DNA from 2 places in the Tuberibacillus sp. Marseille-P3662 genome. Region 2 is predicted to be linked to the other one. Evidence: riboswitches for the same ligand, from Rfam matches in the RefSeq annotation. Region 2 holds a riboswitch; the other holds the start of a gene.
The links. A riboswitch is a leader RNA that binds a small molecule or an ion and turns the genes downstream of it on or off. The one in region 2 is predicted to bind FMN.
Positions count from the first base shown of each region.

Region 1: it holds a riboswitch for FMN, as region 2 does, so the genes downstream of both, ribD (bifunctional diaminohydroxyphosphoribosylaminopyrimidine deaminase/5-amino-6-(5-phosphoribosylamino)uracil reductase RibD) here and B9Y89_RS04440 (ECF transporter S component) in region 2, are expected to answer to the same signal.

Region 1 covers NZ_FXBS01000006.1:718,745-734,571, forward strand. Annotated here, with positions in the region: gene B9Y89_RS12135 (pyrimidine-nucleoside phosphorylase) at 1-899, shown strand, start outside; gene B9Y89_RS12140 (D-alanyl-D-alanine carboxypeptidase family protein) at 1,133-2,320, shown strand; gene spoIIAA (anti-sigma F factor antagonist) at 2,409-2,759, shown strand; gene spoIIAB (anti-sigma F factor) at 2,760-3,203, shown strand; gene sigF (RNA polymerase sporulation sigma factor SigF) at 3,215-3,973, shown strand; gene B9Y89_RS12160 (stage V sporulation protein AA) at 4,098-4,721, shown strand; gene B9Y89_RS12165 (stage V sporulation protein AB) at 4,714-5,133, shown strand; gene spoVAC (stage V sporulation protein AC) at 5,153-5,611, shown strand; gene spoVAD (stage V sporulation protein AD) at 5,627-6,640, shown strand; gene spoVAE (stage V sporulation protein AE) at 6,642-6,992, shown strand; gene B9Y89_RS12185 (stage V sporulation protein SpoVABEA) at 6,998-7,558, shown strand; gene B9Y89_RS12190 (spore germination protein) at 7,551-9,056, shown strand; gene lysA (diaminopimelate decarboxylase) at 9,202-10,530, shown strand; FMN riboswitch at 10,581-10,721, shown strand; gene ribD (bifunctional diaminohydroxyphosphoribosylaminopyrimidine deaminase/5-amino-6-(5-phosphoribosylamino)uracil reductase RibD) at 10,836-11,921, shown strand; gene ribE (riboflavin synthase) at 11,923-12,546, shown strand; gene B9Y89_RS12210 (bifunctional 3,4-dihydroxy-2-butanone-4-phosphate synthase/GTP cyclohydrolase II) at 12,539-13,741, shown strand; gene ribH (6,7-dimethyl-8-ribityllumazine synthase) at 13,754-14,218, shown strand; gene B9Y89_RS12220 (GNAT family N-acetyltransferase) at 14,330-14,701, shown strand; gene B9Y89_RS12225 (DUF309 domain-containing protein) at 14,695-15,096, opposite strand; gene B9Y89_RS12230 (hypothetical protein) at 15,220-15,459, shown strand; gene B9Y89_RS12235 (segregation/condensation protein A) at 15,516-15,827, shown strand, end outside.
Region 2 covers NZ_FXBS01000004.1:166,969-182,795, reverse strand. Annotated here, with positions in the region: gene B9Y89_RS04500 (AzlC family ABC transporter permease) at 1-712, shown strand, start outside; gene B9Y89_RS04495 (AzlD domain-containing protein) at 705-1,034, shown strand; gene B9Y89_RS04490 (M48 family metallopeptidase) at 1,224-2,513, shown strand; gene B9Y89_RS04485 (LTA synthase family protein) at 2,752-4,650, opposite strand; gene rpiA (ribose-5-phosphate isomerase RpiA) at 4,829-5,521, shown strand; gene B9Y89_RS04475 (D-alanine--D-alanine ligase) at 5,922-7,004, shown strand; gene B9Y89_RS04470 (hypothetical protein) at 7,317-7,520, shown strand; partial or broken gene B9Y89_RS19655 (3D domain-containing protein) at 7,572-7,865, opposite strand; partial or broken gene B9Y89_RS19650 (peptidoglycan-binding domain-containing protein) at 8,118-8,315, opposite strand; gene B9Y89_RS04460 (acyl-CoA thioesterase) at 8,537-9,049, shown strand; gene B9Y89_RS04455 (YjcZ family sporulation protein) at 9,221-9,319, shown strand; gene B9Y89_RS04450 (YjcZ family sporulation protein) at 9,562-9,657, shown strand; gene B9Y89_RS18715 (YjcZ family sporulation protein) at 9,919-10,011, shown strand; gene B9Y89_RS04440 (ECF transporter S component) at 10,114-10,728, opposite strand; FMN riboswitch at 10,903-11,035, opposite strand; gene B9Y89_RS04435 (alpha/beta fold hydrolase) at 11,207-12,025, shown strand; gene B9Y89_RS04430 (phosphatase PAP2 family protein) at 12,257-12,922, shown strand; gene B9Y89_RS04425 (alkaline phosphatase) at 13,266-14,648, opposite strand; gene B9Y89_RS18970 (hypothetical protein) at 14,950-15,114, shown strand; partial or broken gene B9Y89_RS19645 (serine hydrolase domain-containing protein) at 15,140-15,298, shown strand; gene B9Y89_RS04415 (DUF4179 domain-containing protein) at 15,394-15,827, opposite strand, start outside.

The DNA.
Region 1 (15,827 bases), on a different contig from region 2:
CAAGGGATCAATTTATTGACAATGTCAATAAGCATAAACTATCCCTTGTCGGTCAAAGTGGTAACTTAGCTCCAGCTGATAAAAAATTATATGCACTTAGAGATGTCACGGCGACAGTGGATTCGATCCCGCTCATTGCTAGTTCAATTATGAGTAAAAAAATTGCCTCAGGTGCTGATGCGATTGTTCTTGACGTAAAAACAGGTTCTGGCGCTTTTATGAAAACGCTTGAGGCATCCAAAGCGCTTGCAAACGAAATGGTGTCTATTGGCAACAATGTTGGTAGAAACACCATTGCTGTCGTCAGTGACATGAACCAGCCGCTCGGTTATGAAATCGGCAATGCCAACGAGATTAAGGAGGCTGTAGAAGTCTTAAACGGGAGAAATATTGAAGACTTACGCAAACTATCATTGGAATTAGCGGCTCACATGACCGTTTTAGCCGAGGCTTATCCTGATTATAAGACGGCTTATCAGACGCTTCAGAAAAAACTTGATAACGGTGAAGCGTACGAAGCATTTAAAACATTTATAGCCAGTCAAGGCGGCGATGTAGCATCCATTGATGATTTAGATCAGTTGCCACAAACGGAGTATCATGTTGAAGTAAAGGCGGAGCAAAGTGGCTATGTTACCGGAATTGATGCTGAGTCTGTAGGTGTTGCTGCGATGCACCTTGGAGCAGGCCGAGCAACCAAAGATGATGTCATCGATCATGCCGTTGGGATTACGTTGAAACATAAAATCGGTGATTATATCAATAATGGCGATGTTATAGCGGTATTACATAGCAACAGCAACAATCCGACATCTGTCATCGAACAACTGAAACATGCGATTGCTATTTCTAAAGAAGAACAACAGAAACCAGTACTGCTTTATAAAGTCATCGACTAATGCTTTTGTAAAAAAATTACTAATAAGGAATAAAATAAAACATTGCTAAGTAAAACGTTTGACTCTTTGTCAAGCGTTTTTTTATTCGTGCTCAACTAAAAACAGTTATTTTACTTTCCCACTTACTATAAAGTAAATTTTTTCTTTAAAGTTTTATGCAGTTGGGTTTTAGATATGCAAAGATTGGAAAGGATAAAGAAGACATAATGTGTATCTATTGGAGGGATCAAGCGATGAAAAAAATAAAACAACTGACGACAGCTGGATTAGCAACATTAATGATTTTTATTCTAACAATACCTGCATCTTTTGTTCAGGCAAAAGAGAAATCAACGTCTGAGCCTATCGTCGAGAATGTGAAGTCAGCGATTTTATTGGAGCAAGATACTGGTGAAGTTCTGTATCAATCCAATGCACAAAAAGAATTACCGCCGGCCAGTATGACGAAAGTTATGACAATGTTACTGATTTTCCAAGCGCTTGATCGCGGTGATTTATCATTAAAGGATAAAATTAAGGTGAGTGAACACGCAGCATCGATGGGTGGGTCACAAGTCTATCTTGAAACCGGCGAGGTCATGACGGCTAAAGACATGATCAAAGCGATTGCCATTGGATCAGCAAACGATGCTTCGGTGGCGATGGCTGAACACATCGCGGGTTCCGAGAAAATGTTTGTGAAACAGATGAATCAAAAAGCTAAGAAAATGGGGCTAAAGCACACGCATTTTGAAAATCCGACGGGACTTCCTGAAGAAAACCATTACTCAACTGCTAAGGACATGGCCACTATGGCTAAGGCATTATTGCATTATAAAGATGTTTTAGAATATACATCGACATATGAAGATTACCTGCGTGAAGATACGGATGATAAATTTTGGCTAGTTAATACAAATAAGCTTGTGAAAACCGAAGACACGGTAGATGGCTTGAAAACAGGTTTTACGAATGAAGCTAAGTATTGTCTGACCGCGACCGCCAAGAAAAATGATATGCGCGTGATTTCGGTTGTTATGGGGGCGCCGTCGACAAAAGAGCGCAATAAACAAGTTATGAATATGGTGAATTATGCATTCGCGAATTATAAAACGAAACAACTTGTGAAAGCGGGTAAGCATGTCAAGCAAGTGCCAGTGAATAAGAGTGCGCGCGGAAATGTTTCTGTTGTTACCAAGGATCGTGTTGTCTTATTAACGAAAAAAGGGGACAAATTAAACCAAATCAAAAAAGACATTAAAATGAATCAAAATTTGCAAGCACCTATTGATAAAGGCACGGTTGTCGGTCGCTATGTAGTCAAGAGGGATGGAAAGACTGTGTCGGAAACGCCTTTAATTGTTAATGAAAAGGTCGAGGAAGCTTCATGGTGGCAATTATTTAAACGTATGGTCGGAAAAGCAACGAATGGGTCGTGGTAAGTCGAATCACCACTAGTTTTGTCATGATGAAGGATTGACAGATGCAAATAGCGAAAAGACTCATTAGCCCAAAAAGGAGGAGAGGCCAGTGAGTCTACAGATCAATCTGGAAACAAAAAATCAAGTGTTGTGTATCAGACTTTCAGGTGAATTGGATCATCATACGGCTGAACAACTACGTAATCAAGTGAATTTGGCTTTACAAAACCAAAATATAAAACATATGCTTTTGAACTTAGGTGAACTCAGATTTATGGATAGTTCGGGTTTAGGTGTGATTTTAGGTCGATATAAGCAAATTGCCGCGGGTGGCGGTGAAATGGTTGTCTGTTCGATTTCACCTGATGTTCGCCGTTTATTTGAAATGTCAGGGTTGTTTAAGATTGTTAGGTTAGAAGAAGATGAGTCCTTTGCTCTTCAAACTTTGGGGGTGGCTTAGATGAATAAGAATGAAATGACGCTGGAATTTTCCGCACTTAGTGAAAATGAATCATTTGCTCGTGTGACAGTGGCTTCGTTTGTCGCTCAGTTGGATCCAACAATGGATGAATTAACAGAGATCAAAACGGTTGTCTCCGAAGCGGTTACGAATGCGATTATTCACGGTTATCAAAACAACGGTAAAGATAAGGTTTATATTAAAGCAGTATTGGTTGACGGAACGGTTAATATTATGATTCGTGACGAAGGCATTGGAATTGAGAATATTGATGAGGCAAGACAGCCGCTATTTACAACGAAACCAGAACTCGAACGATCGGGAATGGGTTTTACCATCATGGAAAATTTCATGGATCACGTCGACATCATGACAAACGAAAATCAAGGCACAACCGTTCATTTAACGAAACATTTGTCAAAGAATAAAGCGTTGTGCAATTAGGAGACCTGCCTATGAATGTCAATGTCGAAAAGACGTCCAAAGATAAACTGTTGGATAATGATGAAATCAAAAACCTAATTCATAGAAGTCAACAAGGGGAGCAAGAAGCCAGAGACTTAATTGTTGAAAAAAACATGCGGCTCGTATGGTCTGTCGTCCAAAGGTTTCTTAATCGCGGATATGAATCCGATGATTTATTTCAAATCGGCTGTATTGGTTTGCTAAAATCCGTTGATAAATTTGATTTGAGTTATGAAGTGAAATTTTCGACATATGCTGTTCCGATGATTATTGGTGAGATTCAACGTTTCATAAGGGATGATGGAACGGTAAAGGTCAGCCGTTCTTTAAAAGAAACCGGCAATAAAGTTAGGAAAAAAAAGGACGAGCTATCTAAACAGTTAGGACGGAATCCGACTGTTCAAGAATTGGCGGAGGCCCTTGATATATCGGTCGAAGAAGTCGTGATGTCACAAGAAGCCATCCGCTCACCATCTTCCATTCATGAAACAGTATATGAAAATGATGGCGACCCCATCACTCTAATGGACCAAATTTCTGATGATGATGAACATAAGTGGTTTGATAAAATTGCTTTGCGTGATGCCGTGCAGCATTTACAGGAACGCGAACGACTCATTGTTTATTTACGTTATTTTAAAGATCAAACGCAATCGGAAGTTGCCGGACGTTTAGGCATTTCGCAAGTTCAAGTATCACGATTAGAAAAGAAAATATTAGAGGATATTAAAGGCCAGATGGTTGATTAACCATCTGGTTCTTTTTTGTCTTAAAGAAAGTTTTCTTTATGTAATGGGAATTACTGGACCCTTTAATTGTTTCGCATGAATGGAGCCATTTAGAAACATACTAAAGTTCAAAGGGGGTCGTGTGATGTCAGAGGTATCCATTTACGTTCGTATGCGGCAAAAAATAATGGTGAACGTCAACGAAGTGGTAACCATTGGTACATTGGCAAACATTGTTGCCCCTGAGCATATCAAAAAGCGGTTGGTTAGTATGAATATTTATCACATCACGCCAGCCGATAATAAGTTTACGGTTGTTGACGTTATGGATATTATCACAAATATTTATAAACAGTTTCCAGAGGCCGACATTCAAACCGTTGGTCCCACACAGACCATTCTAGAAGTTAAACCAAAAAAGCGAAAAAGTCGACCGCTTCTCTTTTTACTCATTTGGTTAATCTTGTTCATTGGTTCAGGTCTTACGATTATGAACTTCCATGAGGATGTGGCTATGGGAGAGGTTCATCAAAAATTATATTCACTTATTACAGGGGAGCATAAGGGTAAACCACTGATATTGCAAATCCCATATTCATTGGGATTAGGTATCGGGATGATCCTTTTTTTTAACCACATTTTCAAAAAGAAATTTAACGAAGAACCCAGTCCGCTAGAAGTTGAGATGTTTAATTATCAGCAAGATCTTGATCAGTATGTGATTGTTCACGAGTATCAGAAACGGCAAACAGGACAATCAAATGATTGAAGAGGTTGTTCTTATCATCATCGGTTTCTCTGGCGGATTGGCGGTTGGCTGTGGATTTGTAGCTTTTTTAACCGTGCTTGGCATCATTCCGCGTTTAACTCAGTTATCAAAAACGAACCACCTCATTAGGTGGCTTGAATGGGGTGTTGTATTAGGTGCCATCATTGGAACAAGTATCAGTTTATGGAATATTAAGTTAGCGCTACCGTCATTTTTACTGATCCCGATTGGTCTGTTCTCTGGTTTGTTTATCGGTATGCTGGCAGCGGCCCTTACGGAAGTTTTGAATGTGCTGCCTATATTAGCTAAAAGAATTGGTATTAATCAACAAATTTTAATATTACTAATGGCTATTGTTCTAGGGAAAATTTGTGGCTCTTTATTCCATTGGACTTATTTTGTCAACCATTAACAGCCTAAGGAGGAAGCAAATGAGTAAGAAGTTAAATGATCAGAAAAACTATAAACAAAATATAAAACCTTATCAGCCAAAACCTAAATATGTAAAAAATTGTATCAAAGCCTTTATTATAGGAGGATTAATTTGTCTCATAGGTCAACTCATTGAGAATGCTTATTCTGCAATGTTTGATTTCTCGGAGAAGACCGCTGGTGATTATACAGTGGGTACGTTAATTTTGATTTCATCTTTGTTAACGGGATTTGGGGTATACGATCGCATTGGTCAATTTGGAGGAGCTGGTGCATTAATCCCTATAACAGGATTTGCTAATTCGGTGACGAGCTCAGCACTGGAAAGCAAGAGTGAAGGCATTGTTTTAGGCATAGCAATGAATTTATTCAAACTAGCCGGGGCTGTGATTGTCTTTGGTATCCTCTCGGCTGTTGTTTTTGGCTTGTTAAGAGTTTTCATAGGAAATTTAATGTAGGTCAGGGGGCAAATTATGGCTAAAGTTGGAAAACAAACATGGCAATATCAAAATAATATTTACTTACATTCAACTGGGACAACAGTTGGTCCATTGGAAGCAAAAGGTCCATTATCAAGCCATTTTGACCTTTCACATAATGATCTTCATTGCGGAGAGACGAATTGGGAATTAGCCGAACGTCGACTTATGAGGGAGGCAATTGACATATGTTTGAAAAATGGAGAGAAACAGCCAGAAGATGTAGATATGTTCCTTGCTGGTGATTTGCTTAATCAAACCGTCACCTCAAACTTCATTGCAAGTGAGTACCAAATACCTTATTTGGGAATGTTTGGGGCCTGTTCAACATCTATGGAAACTTTAAGTGTGGGTGCATTATTGGTTGATACGGGATATGCTGAGCAATCTCTGTGTGCTGTTAGCAGCCATAATTCAACGGCCGAACGACAATTTCGTAACCCTACAGAGTATGGAGGACCTAAGCCTGACACGGCAACATTTACTGTAACAGGTGCAGGAGCTGCCCTTGTCAATCAAGAATCATCACCTGTTCGTTTGACTTCATCGACTATTGGTCGTGTATTAGATTGGGGCATTGGTGATCCAAATGATATGGGTTCAGCTATGGCCCCGGCAGCAGCTGACACGATCTATAATCATTTACAGGATATGGGTCGTCAACCTGAAGACTATGACATGATCGTTACGGGAGATTTGTCTAGTGTTGGAAGTCCAATCGTCAAACAATTGCTGTGGGAGAAAGGTATGGATGTGAGCAATGTCCATCAAGACTGTGGTTTAATGATTTATCGGCCTGATCAACCTGTTTTTGCCGGCGGCAGTGGGACAGCCTGCTCCGCAGTTGTTTCTTACGGTTATATTGCCAATCAAATTCGACAAGGGACGATCAAGCGAGCTCTTATTGTTGCAACAGGGGCACTCCTTAACCCTATGATTATTCAACAAAAACAAACGATCCCTTGTATAGCACATGGTGTTGTACTTGAATCGGCGGGAGGCGAGTAACATGGAATACCTGTTAGCGTTTGTCATCGGCGGGTTGATTTGTGTTGTCGGACAAATCTTTTTAGATGTATTTAGATTGACGCCTCCATATGTGATTGTCACATTTGTCGTATTAGGGGCAGCATTGGATACATTTGGATTGTATGATAAATTGATTGAATTTGCTGGTGCTGGAGCAACCGTTCCAATCACCAGCTTCGGCCATTCTTTACTCCATGGAGCGATGCAAGGTGCGGAAAATCATGGATATATTGGTGTCGCTATGGGGGCCTTTCAACTAACGTCTACCGGAATAACGTCAGCAATATTATTTGGTTTTCTCATCGCCTTAATTTTCAAACCGAAGGGATGATCACCGTGGTCAAACATGTCATTTTAATAACCGACGGTGACAAATATGCCCGTCAGGCAGTTGAGTTGACTGCCGATAAACTCGGCTGTCGATGTATTTCCCGATCGTCTGGAAATCCGACGCCATTAACCGGGCCGCAGTTGGTGGAATTTATACAAGAAACACCTTATGACCCAATACTAGTCATGTTTGATGATTGTGGTTTTAACGGGGAAGGTCCAGGAGAAAAGGCGCTAGAATTTGTTGCTACTCATGAGGACGTCCAACCACTTGGTGCTATTGCCGTTGCTTCTAATAGCAGCTTTCATGAGTGGTCAAGAGTCGATGTCAGTATAGACCAATTCGGCCATCTCAGTGAATATGGTGTAGACAAAGATGGTGTTCCTGATCTGGAACTGGGTCGTGTTGCCGGTGACACTGTCTACGTTCTCGATCGCCTAAATCTGCCTGTGATTGTTGGCGTTGGAGATATTGGCAAAGTCGGTGGATTTGACCGACCGGAAAAAGGAGCTCCAGTAACTATGGAAGCCGTCAAGTTAGTGATGGAAAGGAGTGGTTATCATTAAACAAGGGGAAAAACATAAAGAACCGATTAAAAAGCGTATTGAAGAGAATAAGGCCTATATGAAGGAACGGCTCAATATTGGCAGTCGCAACTTCGATGTCGGTGTTCGTGAATTTGACATTCTAAGTAACAAAGTTGAATTATATTATTGTACACCATTGACAGACTCCACACTCGTGGTGCAAATGTTTAGAGAAATGCTGCGAATGGTGGATCTGCATCAGTCAAACATAAGCTTGCGAAAAACAATTAAGCAGCATATGACACACCAACAAGTCAAAGAAATACAAACCTTGGATGAAGTTGTTGACAACATGTTATCTGGGTTAATTGTTATACTAATTGACGGCGAAACAGTTGGGTTAGTCATGGATGTCCGTCACTATCCCGGGCGTACCCCTAAAGAACCCGATGTAGAAAAAGTGGTTCGAGGTTCTCGGGATGGTTTTACAGAGAATATTATTGAAAACACAGGGTTAATTCGTCGGAGAATCCGGGATGAACGGTACCGGAGTGACATTATGCAAATTGGGGAGCGCTCAAAAACAGACGTTTGTTTGTGTTATCTTAATGACGTTGCGAATCCAGAATTGGTTAAGACGATCAAAGAAGAACTGAAAAAGATTGAAGTTGATGGTATTCCAATGGCAGATAAAGCTGTTGAAGAATTTCTCATTAACCAAGGCTATAATCCCTATCCGATGGTTCGCTATACTGAGCGTCCTGATGTGGCTTCTGCCCATGTCTTTGAAGGACATGTCTTAATAATTGTTGATACATCACCTAGTGTGATTATTTTGCCAACAACCTTGTTTCATCACGTTCAGCATGCTGAAGAATATCGAGAGACCCCGGCAGTTGGAGTATTTATGCGTTGGGTTCGATTTATTGCGATGCTTATGTCGGTGTTCTTAATGCCTATATGGTTGTTACTGGTTCAACATAATGAGTTATTGCCAGCTTCGATTGATTGGATAGGCCCCCAAAAAGAAGCTTATCATATTCCCTTAGTGTTACAAATTCTGCTCGCCGAAATTGGAATTGAAATCATTCGGATGGCGGCCATACATACACCAACATCGTTGTCAACGGCCCTTGGCTTAATTGCTGCTGTCCTTATTGGACAAATAGCGATTAAGGTTGGTATCTTCGTTTCAGAAGTGATCCTTTATACCTCGGTTTCCGCGATTGGTGCCTTTGCAACGCCGAGTTATGAGTTAGGTGTGGCCAATAAAGTGGTGCGATTTATTCTTATAATAGTCGCCGCTGCGTTTGGTGTCCCCGGATTTGTCATTGTCTCGACTGCTTTAATTATTTATCTTGCCAGGACAAAGAATATCAACACTCCTTATCTCTGGCCACTTATTCCATTTAATCCAATGGCATTCCTTAATATTATGATTAGAACAACCATGCCAATGTCAGAAATTCGACCAAGTATCGTTAGACCACAGAATAGTACAGAGCAACCGTCCAACCAAGGTAAGCGTCAAAATTAAGTTCAATCTTGGGATGTCTATTAATTGATATCCCCATTTTTTATCGTTTGATTATTTCGCTTGTTTACTTCATGGCTTGACTCTGCTATAATTATGTGAAATTTTCAATTTAGCAGTAAAAAACCAGCATAAAGGAGTACGGATTATGCGTGGGACACAGTCAATCAATCATTTAGGCCATTTAACAATCGGTGGTGTCGATACCACATGGTTGGCTCAATCATTCGGCACCCCTCTTTATGTATATGATGTTGCGTTAATGAAACAGAATGTTAACTTAATGAAACAAGCTTTTGAGGAGTTCCCCGTCCAATGGCAAATAGCTTATGCGAGTAAAGCATTTTCATCAGTGGCGATGTACCAACTCGTTGATCAATTAGGTCTAGCGCTGGATGTTGTGTCGGGCGGTGAGCTATATACAGCTATCCAAGCAGGATTAGATCCGAAACACATCCATTTTCATGGCAATAATAAAAGCGAACAGGAGTTGTCATTTGCGCTTGATCAGGGTATCGGTACAATTATTGTTGACAACGATTTTGAGTTAGATATGTTATCAGAATTAACCGTGGCTAGGCAGCAATCCGTTGACGTGTTATTCCGCATAACACCAGGGGTTGAAGCACATACGCATGAATATATCACGACGGGGCAGGAAGATTCGAAATTCGGATTCAATGTCAATGATCAGACGATTGAGAACGCTGTCCGGCTGGCCCAGAGTCATTCATTAATGAATTTAAAAGGACTGCATTGGCATATTGGGTCGCAAATTTTTGAATCGATGGGCTTTGTTACAGCGATAAAAAATATGTTTGGACATATCAAAGCTTGGCGGGATCGTTTAGGTTTTACACCTGAAATTCTCAATGTCGGCGGAGGATTTGGTATACAATATACAAAGGAAGACGATCCAATACCCCTAGATACTCATATTCGTGAAATTGTCCAACAAATACAACAAGCAAGTGAACAACTTAAAATGCCAGTTCCTGAAGTATGGGTGGAACCGGGGCGGGCACTCGTTGGTGAAGCTGGAACAACGCTTTATACAGCAGGTGCCAAGAAGCATGTACCGGGGATCCGAACTTATTTGTCAGTTGACGGTGGTATGACGGATAATTTGCGTCCAGCTCTGTATCAATCAAAGTACGAAGCGATGAATGCATCGAAGGCAGATATTAAGGCAGACCAAACCGTGTCTTTGGCAGGCAAGTGTTGCGAATCCGGCGATATGCTGATTTGGGATGCTTGTTTACCTGAAACATTACCTGGTGATTTAATTGCTGTCTTTTGTACAGGGGCCTATGGCTATTCGATGGCGAACAATTATAACCGATTGCCGCGTCCTGCCGTTGTGTTCGTTGAAAATGGTGATGCCCAGTTGGTGGTTAGACGGGAAACTTATGCTGATCTTGTTCGACATGATCTGGATTATACTTTGTCGCTTTCAGGTGTGGGTAATAAAAGCTAATGATTAGACAAGTTGATGATTGAGCTATTATACTAAATACAGTTGAATAAGGAGACCTTCGGGGCAGGGTGTAATTCCCGACCGGCGGTAGTGAAATGAACGATGTGTTTCTAAGTCCGCGACGCGCAAATGCGCTTGATCTGGTGAGATTCCAGAACCGACAGTGAAAGTCTGGATGGGAGAAGGTTAACAACAACCTAATGGGACTGTCTTTATGTCCTAATTGGGTTGATTGGTATAGTAGATAGTCCCGGAGAAGCTTTGCTTTTTCGGGGCTTTTTAATATGGATTGAGGTGAGAAACATTTGTCTGATGAACACTATATGTCACTGGCTTTAACATTAGCCGAACAGATGCAAGGACAAACGAATCCTAATCCGGTTGTTGGAGCAGTAGTTGTTCGCGCTGGGTCAATTGTCGGATTGGGTGCCCATTTACAAGCAGGCGGCCCACATGCGGAAGTTCATGCCCTAACAATGGCCGGCAAACAAGCTGAAGGTGCCACCATATATGTGACCCTTGAACCTTGTAATCATTATGGGCGAACACCGCCTTGTACGGATCTCATCATTAAATCAGGCATTAAAAGAGCGGTCATCGCCACCATTGACCCTCATTCTAAAGTGAGTGGAAGCGGGATTACGAAACTAAGAAACCATGGCATTGATGTTACTGTCGGGGTCATGGAAAAGGAAGCCCAAGACGCTAATAAAATATTTTTTCACTATATCGGTCAACAACGCCCCTATGTTACCGCAAAGATGGCGCAGAGTATTGATGGCAAAGTCGCTACAAAGACAGGGGCAAGTCAATGGATAACATCGAAACAAGCTCGTGATGATGGCCACTTACTTAGACGAGACCATGACGCAATCTTGGTGGGCATTGGTACGGTTCTTAAGGATGACCCAACCCTGACCAACCGATCGTCTCTAGGGGGCAAACATCCAACGAGAATCATTCTTGACCGCGAGTTACGTATCCCCTTGAATGCAAAGGTTGTGGCAGACAGAAAAGCGGATACTTGGATTTTTACAACCGAATATGCTGATCAAGACAAATGGGCGTCCTTATCGAATGATGAACATATCAAAGTCATTGATACAAAGGCAGGTACGATCGATGAGGTTTTAGAGACGCTGGCATCTGCTGAGATCACATCACTCTTAGTTGAAGGAGGCCCGACAATTATGGGACAGTTCTTACAAGGAGGGCATGTTCAGGAGCTAATTGTGTATACCGCACCGAAAATCATTGGTGGACAAGCTGCTTATACATCGGTGGCAGGAGAAGGCATTGACTTATTGGACAACGTCCAAACATTCAATCATATTCATACAGAATCCATAGGAACAGACACTAAAATGATTTATAGACAAGAAGGGATCTAAGATGTTTACAGGTATTGTCGAAGAAATGGGCATTATAAAAAAGGTGGAACAAAGCGGAAATGCGATTGATATGAGTATTAAGGCAGAAGCAGTCATGACTGATCTCCAGTTAGGTGATAGTGTTGCTGTTAATGGTGTATGTGTGACTGTTAAGGCGTTGCTGGATGATGGTTTTTCCGTCGATTTGATGCCGGAAACTGTGCAAACGACCTCTCTCAGAGACTCGAGCCCAGGATCACGAGTGAATTTGGAACGGGCATTAGCCGCTCAGGATCGATTCGGAGGCCATTTTGTTACCGGTCATGTCGATGGAACAGGAATGATAAGCAAAATAACCCCCGTTGACAATGCGGTGTATATGGATTTGCGCATTCCGTCCGAATTAAGTGATGAGCTCGTAAGTAAAGGATCCATTACGGTTGATGGTGTGAGTTTAACCGTGTTTGGGGTTACGAATGATGAAGTGACAATTTCACTGATCCCGCATACGCAAGAAAATACTATTTTTGCCGACAAAACCGTCGATGATACGGTCAATATTGAAACAGATATATTGGGGAAATATATCAAAAAGGCAACTCAGCCCTATACTTCGTTTTCTAGAGGAGATGAAGCAGATGTTTAATCACGTCGAAGCGGCGATCGATGATCTTAAAAAAGGGCAAGTCGTCATCGTATGTGACGATGAAGATCGAGAAAATGAAGGGGACTTTGTGGCCATTTCTGAATTAGCGACACCAGAGACGATTAATTTTATGATTCGACATGGACGAGGTTTAGTTTGCGCACCATTATCGGAACAAAAAGCAGCGGACTTGGAACTTACTCCCATGGTGGGTCATAATTCAGATCCTCAAGGAACAGCATTTACTGTTAGTGTCGATGCGACCGACTCAACGACGGGCATTTCCGCAAGTGAACGGGCAACGACGGTGAATCAATTAGCGAAAAAAGATGCCAAACCTGCTGATTTTCATAAACCGGGCCATATCTTTCCGTTAATAGCTAAACCGGGCGGTGTGTTAAGACGCGCAGGACATACGGAAGCAGCCGTTGATTTAGCCAGACTTTCGGGCCACGAACCAGCTGGTGTCATCTGTGAAATTATTAACGAAGATGGTACCATGGCACGAGTCCCTGACTTAAAGGTGATAGCCGATCAATATGACATCAAAATGATGACGATTCAAGATTTAATTGCTTATCGACGCGAAAAAGAAAAATTGGTTAACCGGGAGGTGAGTGTACAGTTACCGACTGATTTCGGTCAGTTTAGTGCTGTTGGCTATACGAACCAACTGGATGAAAAGGAGCATGTGGCTTTAATTAAAGGAGATATACAACCAGATGAACCTGTCTTGGTTCGAGTTCACTCCGAATGTCTTACAGGGGATGTTTTTGGTTCTCATCGTTGTGATTGCGGTCCGCAACTCCATGCTGCTCTTAATCAAATTGAAGCAGAGGGTAAGGGGGTTCTTTTGTACATGAGACAAGAAGGCCGAGGAATTGGTCTCATGAACAAGTTGAAAGCATATAAGTTGCAGGAACAAGGCTATGATACGGTTGAAGCCAATGAAGCTTTAGGATTTCAAGCTGATTTGCGGGATTATGGTATCGGTGCTCAGATATTGCGGGATTTAGGGATCCAACAAATGCGGTTATTAACCAATAATCCCCGTAAAATAACCGGTATCAAAGGCTATGGTTTAAAAGTGGTCGATCGGGTTCCCTTGCAAATACCACCAAGAGCTGAGAATCAGCGATATATGCAAACGAAATCAGAGAAATTAGGACATTTGTTACATTCTGATAAATTATAGGAGGAGAAGGATATGACCCAAGTGTTTGAAGGAGAACTCCAAGGAAAAGGGCTAAAGATTGGCATTGTAGTCGCTCGATTTAATGATTTCATTACAGAAAAGCTTCTGAATGGTTCGCAGGCAGGGTTACAACAGCTAGGTGTTGAGTCAGAGGCTATTGAAGTCATTTGGGTACCAGGCGCATTTGAAATCCCGTTTGCCGCTAAGAGGTTAGCGCAATCCAAACGCTATGATGCTGTTATCACTGTTGGCTGTGTCATCAGGGGGGCAACACCTCACTTCGATTACGTTTGTCGTGAAACAGCTTCGGGCATTTCACGAGCGGCTTCAGAAACAGGCATTCCGGTAATTTTTGGCGTTGTTACCACCGATACCATTGAACAAGCGATTGAAAGAGCTGGTACAAAAGCAGGAAATAAAGGGTATGACGCTGCTTTTTCAGCTGTTGAAATGGCAAATTTGAATCAAAAACTTTGAGTTCACACATGCACTTTTTATTGATTTTTGGTTATAATATAGCAAAATGCATTTAAACACGTTATGATAGTATGTGTTACAAACTAACTCAGGTATATTGAGGGGTTTATTATGCTAATTCGCTATAAACGGACTTATGAAAAGATTGCAATGGGTTTGCTATCTTTTGTGCCGTCCGAAAAAGATCTGAAACAATTACAAAGCACGATGAAATTATATGAAGAAAATGAAGCATGGCAGCTGTTTCTTTGGAAAGAAGAAGATATCATCGGGATTCTCGGTGTTAAAGTTGATGATGAAACAGAAACAGCTGAACTTCATCATGTGAGTGTGAGTCCATCACATCGCGGCCAAGGCATCGGTCGTAAAATGGTTTGTGCATTACAAGAGCTATTTGCCGAGCGCTATCATGTTGCTCCGACAAAACAAACCGAGGATTTTTATGATAAATGTGAAACGGAAAATCAAGTAGAGGATTACTGACGGTTTTTAGTGGCCTGTTGATAATATAATCGGATAAGGGCCAGATCGGCAACAGGTAATGTTATATCTTGATAAGGATCACCTTTGTCAATGCGCTCTTTAAGTTGATACAATAAATGAATCACTTGGTCGTCTTCTAGCCCTAATCGTCGCAGTGCCTGGCGGTTAGGGCTTAAATTATTAATCGCCTTACGAATCATTTTTTGGGCGCCAATTAAATTTCCTTGGCGGTAGTGGTATAAGGTCACAGCTACTTGAATCAGACCAACCCAGTGAATGTCCCGGTAGCCTTTGGGCTTCTGTTTCCATTCCGTTTCCAAAACTTCGTGGCATTCGAAATAATCCCTGCGACATTGAAATAAATATAAAAATTCGATGTAGCGGTGTGGATACACTGACGATTCCTCCTACAGTCACAATTCCACTCTTGACTATGACATTCATCTAGACAATTTATAAGGTTTAAGCATAGTTTAACATAGAATAAATGTCTATTCTTTACTGAGGTGGGATGTGTGATGGGGAACGATTATTATTCAATTTGTTCAAAGGCGGTGGGCCAGGCAGTGCAATTTGAAACAACGGATGGAGCAAGTTATCAAGGACTGGTGACCCGGGTTGATCATAACTATATAGAATTGCAGACATTTGAAGCTATCGAACGCGAACTGAAGTTGCTAGTGAAACCCAAACAACATGTCATGACCGTACCATTAGCCGGCATTGTTTCTCTTAATTTTTTGACGCTTAAATGGTGAGGGCCTTCATTGTTCAGCATTCGTTTTGGACACCGAGATGAACTTTTAACAAAAAAATGAGCTTATGCTATAATACTGTCAGTTTTAGTAGGTGTGATAAATTGGAGTATAAAGTTAAAATTAATGCCTTTGAAGGGCCGCTGGACTTGCTCTTACATTTAATAAAAAAGTTGGAAATTGATATCTATGATATTCCAGTAGCGACCATTACTGAGCAATATTTAGAGTATATTCATCAAATGCAAGAACTCCATTTGGATGTGGCTAGTGAGTATCTTGTGATGGCTGCGACGCTGGTTGAATTGAAGAGCCGCATGTTGCTACCCCAACAAGAAGAGCTTGAAGAAGAGGCTTTAGAGGATGAATAC
Region 2 (15,827 bases):
TCAAGCGCGAACGACCATGCAAATGGGACATACTTGGTTTGGTCAGGGCTTGCGGACGGGGATGCCGATCGCTGTTGGTTATGTTCCTATTGCTTTAACTTATGGTCTGCTTGGCAAAACGCATGGTTTATCGTTTATCGATACAACGGCGATGAGCATATTTGTGTTTGCAGGTGCGGCCCAATTCTTGGCCTTACAGTTACTGGGGACTGGAGCCGGGGCAATTGAACTCATTGTTGCGACGTTTGTTGTCAATATTCGCCACTTTATGCTAACAGCTTCCATTAATGAGCGGGCCGATCGCGAACACCCTTTAAAAAAAGCAGCATATGCCTTTGGGGTCACCGACGAAACATTCTCGGTCGCGATGATGCAGGAGGGACGGATCAATGCCCGATTTATGGCTGGATTAATTGCGATGGCTTATGGCAGCTGGGTGGTGTTTACTTGCCTAGGTTATACTATTGGGTCGGCACTTCCGCAGGTGCTGCAAGAGAGTATGAACATTGCTTTATACGCGATGTTTATCGGGTTGGCTGTGCCGGCGATGCGAACAAGCCGGAAAGTGATTGATTTGTTTGCGACAGCCGCCGTCTTGAATACTCTGTTTTCACTGTTAATGGCCACAGGGTGGGCTATTGTGTTAGCAACGATTTTGGCCTCTGTCGCCGTTGAATGGTTACACCATGATGAGGTAACAGCCAATGAGTGAGTTCATTTGGATCGTCATAGGGATGGGTGTGGTGACGTATGTGCCCCGGATGTTGCCATTAACAGCTTTACATAACACACGGCTGCCGAAACCGATTCAAGCCGTATTGAGAAATGTGCCTTATGCTGTATTAGGAGCTCTAGTCTTTCCGAATATATTGATCATCAATGCCCCCGGTTTGCTGCAAACGACCCCGTCTGATTGGTTGTTCGGCGGGATCGGTGCGATAACAGCTTTTGTCACCGCATATTTGGGCTGGAATGTCATGTTTGTTGTGCTTACATCGATTGCGGTTTTGTCTGTCTATACGGTGCTATTTTAAGCATTGGCTCTTTACTAAAATTTTTCACAAAATCAAAGTTTACGAAAACAGCCTCATCGTTTGTCGGAACTGCTTGTTCTAAATCGACCAAGCTTTGCTTACAATGTATTAGAGAACGGTTAGTGATCAAGTGTTAGACAGCAATACATCAAAGTGATGGTGAGATTGGAACTTCTAGGGGTGTTATATGTGAAAAAAGTAGCTTGGTGGTTTATTGGCATTTACGCGTTGTACATTGTTTTGATGCTCTTATACTTCTTACAATGGACGGATCCGGGTGTGCCTCCGGATGTCAAAGGAACAGCTGCTGATCCAGAAATGTTCAAAACCGATCAGCAACTGGTCTTAAGTCAAGAATTGAACAATATCCAGAATTTGCTTAGTTTCTTGACCATACCGCTCGACTGGGGGATTTACTTATTCATTCTTATTTTTGGTTTTTCCCGTTGGCTGCGTAACCGTTCCGAAGAAGTCACAGGTTTATCTGTGGTGCATACCGTTATTTATTTTCTCGGTTTGTCGATCTTGACCTTCCTGATCACGCTGCCGATTAATTATGTTGGTCATGTTGTGTCGGTCAATTATGGTCTGTCCGTTCAACCTTTGAGTGACTGGTTGCGCGACACGCTTGTTTCATTTTGGGTGAATTGGATCATCAGTCTGATTACGGTCGTGACCATTTTCTTCTTCATCCGCAAGTATCCGAAACGCTGGTGGTTGCCGGTATGGTTGTTATCCATTCCGTTTACAATTTTTTTAGTTTATATTCAGCCGGTTGTGATCGATCCGTTATACAATGATTTTAAATCCTTAAGTGACGGAGCGTTGAAAGAGCAAATATTAAATCTAGCTGATAAGGCGGATATTCCGGCCGAAAACGTGTACGAAGTGGATAAGTCTGAAGAAACGACAACGATGAATGCCTATGTTAACGGTCTGGGATCCAATCTGCGCATTGTGTTATGGGATACAACGCTGCAAAAATTAAAGGATTCCGAAGTGCTATTTACGATGGCCCACGAGATGGGACATTATGTGAAGCATCATCTGTTATATTCTGTAGGTGGAAGTATCGTAGGCATGTTAATCGGCCTGTATTTAACAAGTCAATTGTTGTTGCGCATTGTGCGGCGCTGGGGGGCACGACTGGGCATTAAGGGTCCTGGTGATTTAGCGGCACTGCCTGTCATATTATTAATATTTTCGGTGTTATCGTTCGCTGCTCAACCCGTTCAAAATGCGATTTCCAGGCATGCGGAGCATGAAGCTGATAAGTATGCCGTGCAATTGACCCAAGAACCTGAGGACGGCATCAACTCATTTCAGAAGATGACGGCTAATAGTCTCAGTCCAGTCAATCCACCGGCTTTAGTCAAATTTATCTCATACGGTCATCCGACGATGATGGAACGGATCATGTATTTGGAGAAAATGAAAGATCGTATGGATGATAATAAGAAGACAGGAAGTGAAGAATGAAGGCAAGGCTGGGACAAACGTATATGAATCACAAAATCATCCGAACTTTTTATTAAAAAGTTCGGATGATTTATTGAAAATAGTCATCGCTTCATCAAAATCCTTCACTTGCCGCTGGCACGGCCTCAGCTAACTTGGTCAAGAAAAACCCCTTGACCAAGTGGATCTTAGGCTCGTGCTTTCATGTCTTATTGTTCGGCTTCCTGAGTATCCTGTTTTAGATTTGTCCCAGGCTCTTTTATTTTTGGTTAAATGATGTTTGTCCAGGTTGGTAGAAGCGAAGTAAATCGCCATAGACAACCTTATCGGACAGGGACAAAATTTGACTAGCCTGTTTTTTGAAAGGCCGGCATTGTTTCATCTCTGTTGGTTCCCCTGTCGTCTTATCGTAACAAGTGTCATCGGTGTATAAATAGTTTTGCGTAATGAAACGGCCGTTGCGCAAGACTGTCAAGCTTTTCTTATCTTTGGATAACAAATCGGAACTGAATGAAATGTACTGATTGGTATGCATTCCGAGTAGGTGCAGCAATGTCGAGCGGATATCTATTTGTCCGCCAACCTTGTCAATCACTTTTCCCTCTACACCAGGGACACGGATGAATAATGGGATTTGCTGCAGTTTTGTTTGCACATAGGGTGTCACTTTTTTACCTAAGACTTCCGACATCGCTTCTTGGTGATTGTCCGAAATACCGTAATGGTCACCGTAGAGGACAATCACCGAACGCTTAAGTAATCCGCTGTCTCTAAGTTGTTCAAAAAAGTTTTCCAGCGCTTGATCCATATAACGTGCCGTTTGGAAATAGTGGTTGACAATCTTATCATCAGTGTCCTCGGGCGGAATCATGACATCGCGCTTATCAATTTTGTACGGATGATGGTTTGATAAGGTAATTAACTTTGTATAAAAGGGTTGATTGATCCCTTTAAGAATAGGCAATGATTGTTTAAAGAATGGGATGTCTTTTAAACCATAACCAATAGTATTGTTCATATTGGTGTTATAGGCTTTACTATCAAAGAAGAAATCAAATCCTAACGCGTCATACATCCGGTCGCGATTCCAAAAACTGCCGTGATTGCCGTGGAAGACCGCACTTGTATAACCGCGTTCACCGAGAATTTTTGGTGTAGCTTGGTAAGTGTTTTGGGCTTTTTGTGTAAAAACCGCTCCGCGCGGCAAGCCAAAGAGACCATTTTCAATGATGAATTCAGCATCCGATGTCTTCCCTTGACCGGTTTGATGATAGATTTGATTAAAATATAGCGTGTTTTTGTCATGGGTTAATGAACTTAAAAAGGGCATCACTTTTTGGCCATCCACTTTTTCCTTCACCATAAACGTTTGCAAGGACTCCATAGACACAAAAATAACGTTCATACCTTTGGCCGCACCAAAGTATTTCGGGTTCGGTTCTGTTTGTTGAGACTGCACGTAATTATAAACATCTGTGAGATCGTTACTGTCGGCCATGGCCCGTTGTGCTGAGGAACGGGTGTGTTGGATCAAGTCGTAAATGTGATAATTATAAGCGCCCATTAATTTGACAAACAATTTCCGGTCAAACGTTCTCATCAGCAACTGTGGACGCTCAATTTCAGCTAAACCTAGATTCAATAAAAGTAAAATCGCTCCAATAAGAAATGTCCGTCGGCGAATCATTTTGTTCGTAGGAATGACCGTGGCTTTGCGGCATAACGCAACCCCCAATAGAACGGCAATATCTGCAAACAATAATAGATCTGCAGGATGAAAAATCGCGTGAATACTGTCACCCAATTGTCCGAAGTTATTGGATTGGAACAAAACTGGAATCGTAATAAAATCATTAAAAAACCGTTCATACAGCATGTTCGCAAATAATATAAAGCTGAGGATCATGTCAATGATAAGTATGGCCATCCATTGTCTACGCCGTTTAAAAAATAAGGCGATACCGAAGCAAAGCACTATTGAACTTAAAGGGTTGAATAATAAAATCACCGCTTGCAAAATCGATTCAATGGATAATTGCATCACTACGATATAGACAATGCACGTTTTTAACCAGAATAGAACCATTGTTGCCAATAAGAAACGGTAGTCTCTGACTATTAACAAGTTTCTTAGTTTTTTAGACCAGCTTCGTAACATGGTATTTCCTCCATTAATCGAACTCAAATATTATGACGAACGTCATGAAGATTTTGTTTCATTAACAGGGAGAAAATTTTTTATTTAAGATGATAATAACGCCTTATGATGTCCATTTCAAGAATCATAATATGATAAACTGATAATGACTATTTTTAGATAAGGGGGATGCGAGATCATGAGTCAGCAGGATATGGAAAAAAAGCTCGTTGGAGAGGCGGCCGCGAGTTACGTTGAAGATGGGATGACTGTTGGGCTGGGTTCAGGATCAACCGCAACCGAATTTGTCAAGGCTCTGGCCAAACGCGTGACGTCAGAATCACTCAAGATTAAGACAGTCAGCACATCTGGGCGGACAACGAAGTTAGCCACGTCACTTGGGATCGACGTTAGTGACTTGAATGATGTCAGTAGTATTGATTTAACGGTTGATGGTTGTGATGAGTTTGATCCGACGTTTAACGGAATTAAAGGAGGCGGCGGGGCGCTGTTATTTGAAAAAATCGTGGCCGCGCAATCAACCAAAAACATTTGGGTAGCTGATGCCTCCAAACGAAAACAACAGTTAGGAGCTTTTCCTTTACCTGTAGAAGTCAGTCCATTCGGCTTTGTTCATGTTCAAGAGCGTCTTAAACACCAAGGGTTGAAACCACAATTACGCTGCTTGGATAATGGTGAATGGTTTGAAACGGATAGTCACAATTACATATTGGACTGCCATGTCGGGACGACCCAGGAACCTGAGCGGCTATCGGTATGGTTAAACAACCTGGCTGGCGTCGTGGAAAACGGATTGTTTATTAATATGGTCGATGAGGTCATTATCCCGGATAATGGTGAAGTGACTGTTTTAAAGAAGGCTGTTATATAAAAGATTCTTGCTTTTAGATACGAATAAAAGAAATATTAAATGCTGTGAGCAGCCCGAATACACGTAGACGCCTGCGGGAAGTGCGAGATAGGCAAGACCCTACAGGGCGTTAAGGATGATCAGCTAAAAACGTCACGTCCTGTGACAACGCTGATCCTACCCACATCAATCCACCCCAAAAAGCAAAAATCGCTTTTCGGGGACCCCGGGTGTGGGCATGAGGAGGCTTGCCACTCGCTCGCGGAAAGCGAAGTGTATTCGGGCTGCGGTCAAAAAGCAACAACCTATACGAAAAACCTTAAGAAAAACGGTCAATAAACAATGTCTGAACTCAGTCGAATTGACATAGGCTAAGGATAAGGCTCTAAATTATGGAATCGGAAGGAATGAATGATCGCTAATGTCTACGAGACCTACGGTTGCGATATTATATGGCGGAAAATCAGCAGAGCATGACGTGTCGATGCAAACGGCTTTTTCAGTGATCAATGCGATTGATAAAGAACAATACCAAGTGTTACCGATTCATATTACCAACCATGGCCGTTGGATTGAAGGGCATGAAGTTCAGGGTGAATTGTCTCACAAAAGTCAGTTGCTACTTGAGGAAAATCAGCAGGGTGGTTTTCAAAATAAATGGTTAACACCGGCGGGCATTCATGGAGCTCAATCCAAGCCGGATATTATTTTTCCTCTGCTTCATGGTCCTAATGGTGAAGATGGCACCGTCCAAGGGTTTATGGAGTTATTAGATATGGCCTACGTCGGATCCGGCGTGTCAGGTTCAGCGGTGGCGATGGATAAAGTATTGATGCATGATTTGTTTAAAGCCCATGGGTTAAAACAAGCGAATTATGTACACACAACGGCCTATGCTTGGAAGCATAAAAGCGCGGCGTTTATTGAAAGTGTCAAAGGGGACGTGGGGTTTCCCTGTTTTGTGAAGCCGGCGAATTATGGATCCAGTATCGGCATTAGTGAGTGTGCTGATGAAGCAGAACTGATCTCAGCTGTCCAGTTAGCGCTGCAGTTTGATCAGAAAGTGATTGTTGAGGAAAAAATCGACGGGCGGGAAATCGAAATCGGGGTGATCGGGAACGATGAACTAGATGTTTCCGTTCCTGGCGAAATCCAGACTTCGGGACAATTTTATGATTATCAAGCCAAGTATGAAGACGGAAATAGTACCTTGGTGATTCCGGCTGATTTATCGGAGAACGTTCATCAAGATCTCGTTAACCTTGCGAAACGGGCTTTCCATATTCTAAATGCTCAAGGGTTAGCGAGAGTGGATGTTTTTGTGCGTAATGACGAGATCTATATTAATGAAATCAATACTATGCCAGGGTTTACCCCTTATAGCATGTTTCCGTTATTGTGGGATCATACCGGTGTCTCTTATGGTGAGTTAATTAATCGATTATTGCGTTATGGCCTACAGCGACATCAGAGCCGTCAGGATATTCGTCATCTTATTGAATGACTGGCGATCTGCCATCTACGCAGGATATTCGTTCAATATACCGCAATTTCCACTTTTGTCTTTTACAGAGAAAGCGGTCATGAATATATTAGTATCGACATAATCAAAAATTTAAAGTGGTTATGTCAACGGGAACCCATACCTCCTCGCTGTTTTATGGTCGTTACGCCATGTCATGCCTCCTGAAGAGGACAGCCTGTGAACGCCAACAGGCTGTCTTTACATATATTAGTGTATGTGAAATGACCGGTCGCATGCATGAGTAGGTGTTCACGTGATTGGAAATAGCCACCTAGTATGGGATGGTTCTAAATGAAGAAAAATATTTTTGAACCTAAACATGAGGTGGTGAACACATTGAAAAATCGTTTTAACATGATGTCAATGCTATGTGGTGTGGGTATTGGTATGGCAACAATGGGCGTTGTCAATAATCGTAGACGTGGCAAAGTTGAGCACATGGCCAATGATTTTTTCGAAGATGATGTTGAGGCCAAACAGAATAGAGCCTATTAATGTCATACTAAAAAAAGCCTTCCATTCATCTGGAAGGCTTTTTCTTAACGTTTACGAAAGTATTTTAATGTCAATATGCTTGACGCCCCATTTAAAGGCCTTGTCTTTGGATGGAAAGTAAATGTCAATCCTATGACCGTCAATGGCACCACCAGTATCCGCAGCGGTGGCATAACCATATCCCGGGATATAAACCTTTGTACCGAGCGGAATGATATCAGGATCGACGGCAATGACTTTACGTTTTGGATGCTTCATGAGATTGACACCGGTCTTAGTGACTCCGCTGCATCCATCGCATTTAGCTGTATAAGCGGTCGCAGTCACTTGAATGGTTTGGCTGCTATCTTGCTTCGCTGATGAGTCGTGTGCCTTTTGTGCCTTTTGTTCCTTTTGTTCCTTTTGCGTCTTTTGCCATTTCATATATTCGTGGACAATTTTTTTGGCACGTTTGTCGCTATAGTTTTTGGATTCATCATTAGGGGTATAATAACCTAGATGAAATAATTTTTGTTTGATAAAATAAATACCTATGCCATGATCACCTTTTTGGAATGAAGGCTCTTTAATAACTGAGTCCAAATCCAAGGCATTAACGGTCTTGTTATTGACTACGCCAGTGGTTTTGAGTTGATGATCGGCTTGGAAATCTTTAACGGCCTTCATGGTTTTATGATCAAACTGGTTATAGCGGATGAATGATATAAGATTGGAATAAGAGCTGTTAGTGTCGACTTGTTCAGCGGCTAATGCCAACGGTGTCAAACTGAATAGGTTGAACAGAACGAAAGTCATCATGATAATCACAGGTCGCTTAAGTCGCTTCATTGATTGTTCACCCCTTGATGGATATTTTGTTTGTCGACAATACACGCCATTGTAGTACTTAGAGATGACATAGCAATAATAGTGAGGTTACAATTTGATTACGAAAGCCTATTGACAAAAATATTTTTTGTACTATAGACCCAATCCCTCTTAAGATGGGGTTATTACATAAGATGAGGTGAAAGGACATGGAAGGAAAATATGTTAATCAATCACGGGCTGTTAAGTCGGCTCATGTATTGCCACAAGATACGAATAATCATGGTACGATGTTCGGAGGCAAGTTAATGTCATACATTGATGATATTGCTGCCATTTCCGCTATGCGGCATGCTAGAAAGCCTGTCGTGACCGCTTCAACAGACAGCGTTGATTTTTTGCAGCCAATTAAAGAAGGGTCATCGGTTTGCTTAGAATCATTTGTTACCTATACCCACAAGACATCTATGGAAGTATTTGTGAAAATCACAACGGAAGACTTGATGACGGGTGAACGTGTGCTCTGTACAACCTCGTTTTTAACCTTTGTGGCGTTAACTGATGATGGCAAACCAACTGAAATTGAGTCAGTCATTCCGCAGACGGATGAAGAAGTGATGCTTCACGAAAGTGCCCCGACCCGGCGTGAAGCTCGACGCGTTCGGAGAGTTGATAGTAAACGGTTTGCTGAAACATTTACAGTGAAAAAGCCGTGGGAATAAAGTAAGAAAGAATATTAGTCATCAATGTGAGACCTTGGCATGCGCTGTTAACTTGATTATTTTTCTCAAACTCCGCATTCGTCCACACCGAATCGTCAATCCTTCATAGGATATGAATGTGAGATAAAGACATCTCAAAAACTCAGGCAAGATAAAGGAGCGATTGACGTTATGAGTTATGCAGGTGGATACGGCGGCGGCGCAGGCTTTGCGTTGATTGTAGTATTGTTTATTCTACTCATTATTGTAGGAACATCTTACGTTTATTAATTGAGGACCAATGAACCCGTCTTCTTCGGAAGGCGGGTTTGCTGTTATGGAAGCTTCATTTGAGCGGAGAGAATGCGGATTACTGAGGGTGTGTTGTTTCAATATTATCCGCAAATCATCAACATCTAGAAAAATTATAAAAAACTCCGCATTCGTCCACACCTAATCGTCAATGCTTCATAGGATATGAATATGAGATCAAGACATCTCAAAAATTACAACCAGAAGGAGCGATTGCCGATATGAGTAATGCAGGATACGGCGGTGGCGCTGGCTTTGCGTTGATTGTAGTGTTGTTTATTCTATTAATCATTGTAGGCACATCTTACGTTTACTAATCGATAGATCAAGAGGCCCGTCTTTTTCAAAAGGCGGGTTTTTTGTGTTCTAGAAGCTCAACTTGAGAGGACGAGCCTGTTAGGAAGAGGCACTTTGTATCAGTGTGTTTATTATATACATATATTGGAAGGCTAGAAATTAAGATGAGACAATTATAAAAAACTCCGCATTCGTCCACACCAATGAATCAATCCTTCATAGGATATGAATGTGAGATCAAGACATCTCAAAAACCACAACCAAAAGGAGCGATTACCGATATGAGTTATGGATACGGCGGTGGCGCTGGCTTTGCGTTGATTGTAGTATTGTTTATTCTATTAATCATTGTAGGCACATCTTACGTCTACTAATGAATATAAAAAAGGCTCCCTCAGTTCATTAGCCTGAGGGAGCCTTTTTATAACCCTTAAAAGAAGCGTGCAATTAAGGCTTGGTCGTAAGCCAAATATTAGTTAAAACCGGGGCCTATGCCCCCATTTTTTCATTTTGTCTTGCAGGCGGAGATAAACGGGCATCATAATCAGAGCAAGCAACAGACCTTTAATGATATTAAACGGTGTAACACCATAGACAATCAAGGTCATCAGACTATGAATACTGCTGTTGGCCGTATGAGCTAAATTGATGCTTTGCTCAATCGTGACGCCAAGGAACATTGCATAACCCGGAAAAATAAAGTAATAATTAGCGACGGCCATAGCCACGGCCATCAGAAGGGTCCCAGTTATTAAGCCAAGGACAAGCCCGGTTTTGTTTTGCTTCCGTCGGTATATGAATGATGTCACCACCACAAGAATGCTTCCGGCCAAGAAATTAGCAAACTCACCGATAGGCACGCCGGTAACATTGCCTTTGGCTAGCCAATGCAAAATATTTTTCAAGGCCTCAATCGTGATACCGGCAACGGGACCGTACATAATGGCGCCGATAACCGCCGGCAAGTCGCTGAAATCAATGGTCAAAAACTGCGGAAACAGCGGCAGTGGGAAAGCGATGTAATAAATAATAAAGGCAATAGAACCTAATAATGCAGTACTAATCAATTGTTGTGTAGACGTTTGTCTCATCAGATCACCCCATGTTTGTTTCTCATTTGTTTATCTGATGATGAACTCGGGAACGGTTTACTTTTACAGAAAAAGAGCCCAAGGAAATAACATCCTTGGGCTCTCGTTATCGGGAAAATTGTGCTCATGAATCGACGCACCATTAACTATACCGCTCATTAATAAACCGGCTTCATCATCCTTCTCCCTTCCAGACTGTACTGTCGGCTTCAGATTGCCACTGAATCCTACCGTCGTTACGGCTCGCGGGCTTAGAGTCATGCTCATCACCGCCGGTCGGGAATTTCACCCTGCCCCGAAGGACTAACTATTCAATTTATACTCATATCATATACGATGGGGATTAAAATTGCAACGCAAAAGTTTTGAATCATTTGGCGGGAGCAGTTTGTTCAAAGTTAAACCTGAGAATGGAGAAGGATATTGTTACAAGACGAAGAATATAGTTTGATAATCCAAGGAACATGGAGTTGATTTTATGAAACAACATATTTATAAATGGGGCAATCGGAACAAAACGACCTTGTTTTTCCTTCACGGAATGGGGAGCACAGGACTTAGCTTTGGTGAACTAGCGCAATACTTAATGGCTGATTTTCATGTGGTATCCATTGATCTGCCTGGACATGGACATCGAGAAGCTTTACCAGCAGAGCAAGATTATCAACCGACATGCATGGTTGAACAACTTATGGAGACGGTTCAAGAGCTGGGCCAGTCTGAGGTGTATCTGATCGGTCATTCATGGGGCGCGCACCTCGCGCTTTATTTTGCGAGTAAATATCCTGAATGGGTCAAAGGCCTTGTCTTGTTAGACGGCGGTTATTTGCAGCATGATGATCGCCCTGATGCATCTTTGCAGAAGGATCTAGAACAAGTGGAGGTATTTTATGATTCGGTCCGCTTTCCTTCATGGGAGGCATTCATTGAGTCGGAAAAGGCTGAATTGCCAAGGTGGTCGGAAACGCTTGAGGCTGCCTCAAGGTCACAAGTCATCGAAAAAGATGGCGAGATTCGACTGGCGGCCTCGCCGTATACATGTCAAGCACTGATCAAAGGCATTTACGAAGATCCGATTGAAACGGTCTTTCGAAAAATAAAGTCACCGCTGTTACTGATCCGGAGTACGCTGCCGGAGGACATGGAAGGTTTGCGAAAAAGGGCAGTCAATCGATTACAGGCGGCTATTCCTGGCGCAGAAGTCCAGGTCATTGTCGATGCCACCCATGATATTTATCGGGATGCTCCGGAGGAAACGGCTGAGAGAATCAGCCTTTGGGTTGATGGACAAGGATAGGTTTAGGTATAGATAGCAAAAGCTCATTTAACAATTATCCATTTGGATATGTGTAGATTTAAAAAGTTTGACCGTTTAAATGAAAAGGTAATCAGGTTTGATCAAAAATCTAAAAATGTTGTTCTGTTAATGGGTTATATTGTTGCATAATAAGTTGATCCTAAAATTAGGAAATTTTCGATGCGTTATGGTCATTCGTTTCAGAATGTTTAGCAGGAGGGATGTCCCATTATGACAGTTATTCAAAAGCGAAACTTTTTGTTTACCGGGATGTTTGTATTAGCGGTTTTATTTATTATTGTGGCACTCAACTATCATAATTCCAACTGGCTAGTCTTAGGCAAAGAGATTCAATCGTATCTTTATGATTTTTGGGGGACCATTGGAGATGGTCTTTTTGTTGTCATCACCTACATAGGTTCAGGCTATGTTGCCTTTCCGCTAACAGGCATCATTGTTATTTTCCTTTTATTAAGAAAGAACTACGGGATGGCCGGTTTATTGGTTCTTAACTTATTGGGGGTGCGACAACTGAACAGACTGCTCAAATTAATTTTTGCCAGACCACGGCCTGATTTGGAACACCTTGTCACTGTTAGTTATTACAGTTTTCCGAGCGGACATGCCATGAATTCCATCGCTTTTTTTGGTTTGCTCGCTTATTTGTTAAGATCTCGATTAAAAAATAAGGGGTATGATTTCAGATTCATTTGGCTTGCTGCTGCACTATTGATATTTTTAATCGGGCTCAGTCGGGTTTATTTAGGGGTTCATTATCCCATGGATGTTCTTGGCGGCTTCTTAGCCGGAGGCAGTTGGCTCTGTTTTACGCTGTTACTTCATAGCGTTTTTTTCGAAAACATACGTCATGAGGAACTTTTAAAAGAGCGCAATTGAGGTCTGATGATTTCATTCGGACTTTTGGTTGCGTATATCATGTCCGATAAAAATAACAAAAAATAATCCCTCATGTGCTTTAGCTGGCTAATTGAGGGATTATTTCTCTTAATACGCCTAGCCCCTCTTGATGGGGTTCGGTCTATTATGACCGTTCCATGTAACAGCATGGGCGGTCTTTGTTATTATTATTCAGTATCTCTGCTTCTATGTCCATTATACAACAAAAAACAACGCTTTGCATTTTTAAATGATTATTCTTTTAAGAAATATTGGCCTATATTCAGGCGGTGTTTGCTCGTTCCACAGACGTACGGCGTTTAAAGACGACCTTCCTTTGTCGCTATTTCAAAACTTTCCTTATGCTCTTCGCCATATTCGTATTCTCATAAAATCCCGAGAACATCATTTTTCCGGGACCATAGGCGTAAACGGGGACGTCGACACCTGTGTGGCCGCCGGTTGTCCAGCCGGTATGTGAACGAACGTTGAATATTTCAGCAATGGCTGTTTGGATCGCTGATTGATCCTCAGATTGGGCAGCCTTCTTAACGCTTTCTAGCTCTTTTTGTTTCAACTCAAAGTCGATATATTGATCCAATGTTTTTTCAACAGAGGCGCCGTCTTTGATAGCGGCAGCCATGAATTCAGGCGTACGATCGGCAGCCTTTATAGGTTTAGGATTCCAGACATACGGTCCGCCGCGGCCAATGCTTAATCCACCGGTTGAGTGGTCAGCTGTGGTAACGACGAGTGTGTGCTTGTCTTGTTTAGCAAAATTAATCGCTGCTTGAAACGCCTTCTCAAAGTCTTCCATCTCGCTCATAGCACCAACAATATCATTGCTGTGGCCAGCCCAATCGATTTGGCTGCCTTCGACCATCAAGAAGAATCCGTCTTTGTCTTTTTGTAGGCGTTCGAGTGCTTCATGGGTCATCGTTTCAAGTGAAGGTGTTTTGTTAGTGCGATCGATCATTTTTGGTAAGCCGACAGGTGCAAACAAACCTAACAATTGTTCATGTTGATCGGATTTCAGTTGCTTGGTATTTGTCACGTAACCAAAACCTGCTTGTTTAAAATCCTGCACGAGATTACGGTCATCGCGTTTAAAATAGTTCGTCCCACCACCAAGGAGAACGTCGACTTTATGTTGACCGCGTATCATATCATCAAAATAGTCATCCGCAATCGTATTGTAGTTATTCCGATCTTCGTTATGCGTCCCAAAAGCCGCTGGCGTGGCATGGTTGATTTGCGATGTCGCGACTAACCCGGTCGCCTTACTCTTTTCTTTTGCCCTTTCAAGAATGGTCTTGACCCGGCTTTTATCATTATCCACCGAGATGGCACCATTATAGGTTTTAATGCCTGCAGCCATCGATGTTGCTGCGGCTGCGGAGTCTGTGATATTCTCATTCGGATCATCGGGATGTGTGGCTTGCGTACCGACAAGATAACGGTCAAAAGCGGTTGTCTCCATTTGTTTTGTTTTCGGATCATCCTTGTACATACGATAAGCCGTTGTATAGCTCGGCCCCATACCGTCACCAATAAGAAAAATAACATTCTTAATTTTTCCAAGCTGCTTAGGTTGTGTGTGCGGCGGCTTTTCTTGTGGCGTTCTGGCATCAGCTGAATCGGTATGGATTTGAACCCCTGCGAAGCCTCCCACCGCTAATGCTGAGGCGAGCCCCAAACTTCCTAAAATTTTTCTCGTTTTTCCCATAACCATTGCCTCCCTTTAAGGTTTCACCGTCATGATAATCCTAATCTATTAATCTACAATTAATATAAAGTTAATAACATATTAAAAATAGAGAGAAAATTGTCGTAGATATAAAGGAGGGGTCATGAGGAGTTGGTATAAATTTGCGACACCTTGTGTGTTTTGTTGGAAAGATGTGATGGATATAAAATCAACAAAAAGATTGGTAAGGATTATACTAAGAAAAATTAAAAAAACTATATACGAATGTATGTTCCTTTGATAATGTAATATTAAGAAAACATAAACATAGGAGGTACATATGGAGCTAAGGAACATAAACATTGATGAACGCATGGCGCATTATAATGTGACTGGGTTAAGTATGGGTCTAGTTAATCATGGCCAAATGCCATTCAAGTTAAGTATGAACCAGCGAGCGATTTCCAATATTCCGATGCGGGTTTTTGTATTATCCAACAACTGATTGAAGATGTAACTGGAAGGTCAACATTGAAATATCTTCACTCGGCTGGGGTATTGGTTTTCAATGTATGATGGTAGCTTATCCCTATTTAGAGACGGGTGTTGTCATTATGACCAATACAGATTTAGGGGTTCATCAATTGAATGGGATCATTGGAGAAATATTTGAATGTCTGATATCTTAGTTTTTTTGTTAGATACTTTTTGCTCTAACGGGTATGGGGACCATATTGATTTGCATTTTCCTATGTAAAAATAACATAGGAAAAGCGAGTGTTTATCACTCGCTTTTTTTGACCGGGATATCAATCGTTTTATGGTAGTTTTTCATATAATGGATACCGCCGATGAAGAGTTTTTCCGGGGTGGTGTCAGTTTTAAAAATCAGGGTTCGTTCTTTTAGTATGTCTTGGTCAGTTTTCTTAAGGGTCTGATTTTCAGTTGCTGTTAATGAATCCTTATGTTCCTCATTACCGACAAAAACGTTATCTAAAGAAACAGAAGCCGCATTACTGATGGTGAGTTGGGTTTGTTGTTCGTTTCTTTTTATCCCTTTAACCGTTATCGATTGACTGGCCAGATGCCATTGATCGCCACCTTTGATTGAATTGAATGGTATGGTTTTGTTAAGTCGATCATAACCCATGAAGGTGTCTAACTTTAACTGCAATGTCTGTACGTTTCTCGGCAAGGCATCGAATTTTAGTGTGAAGG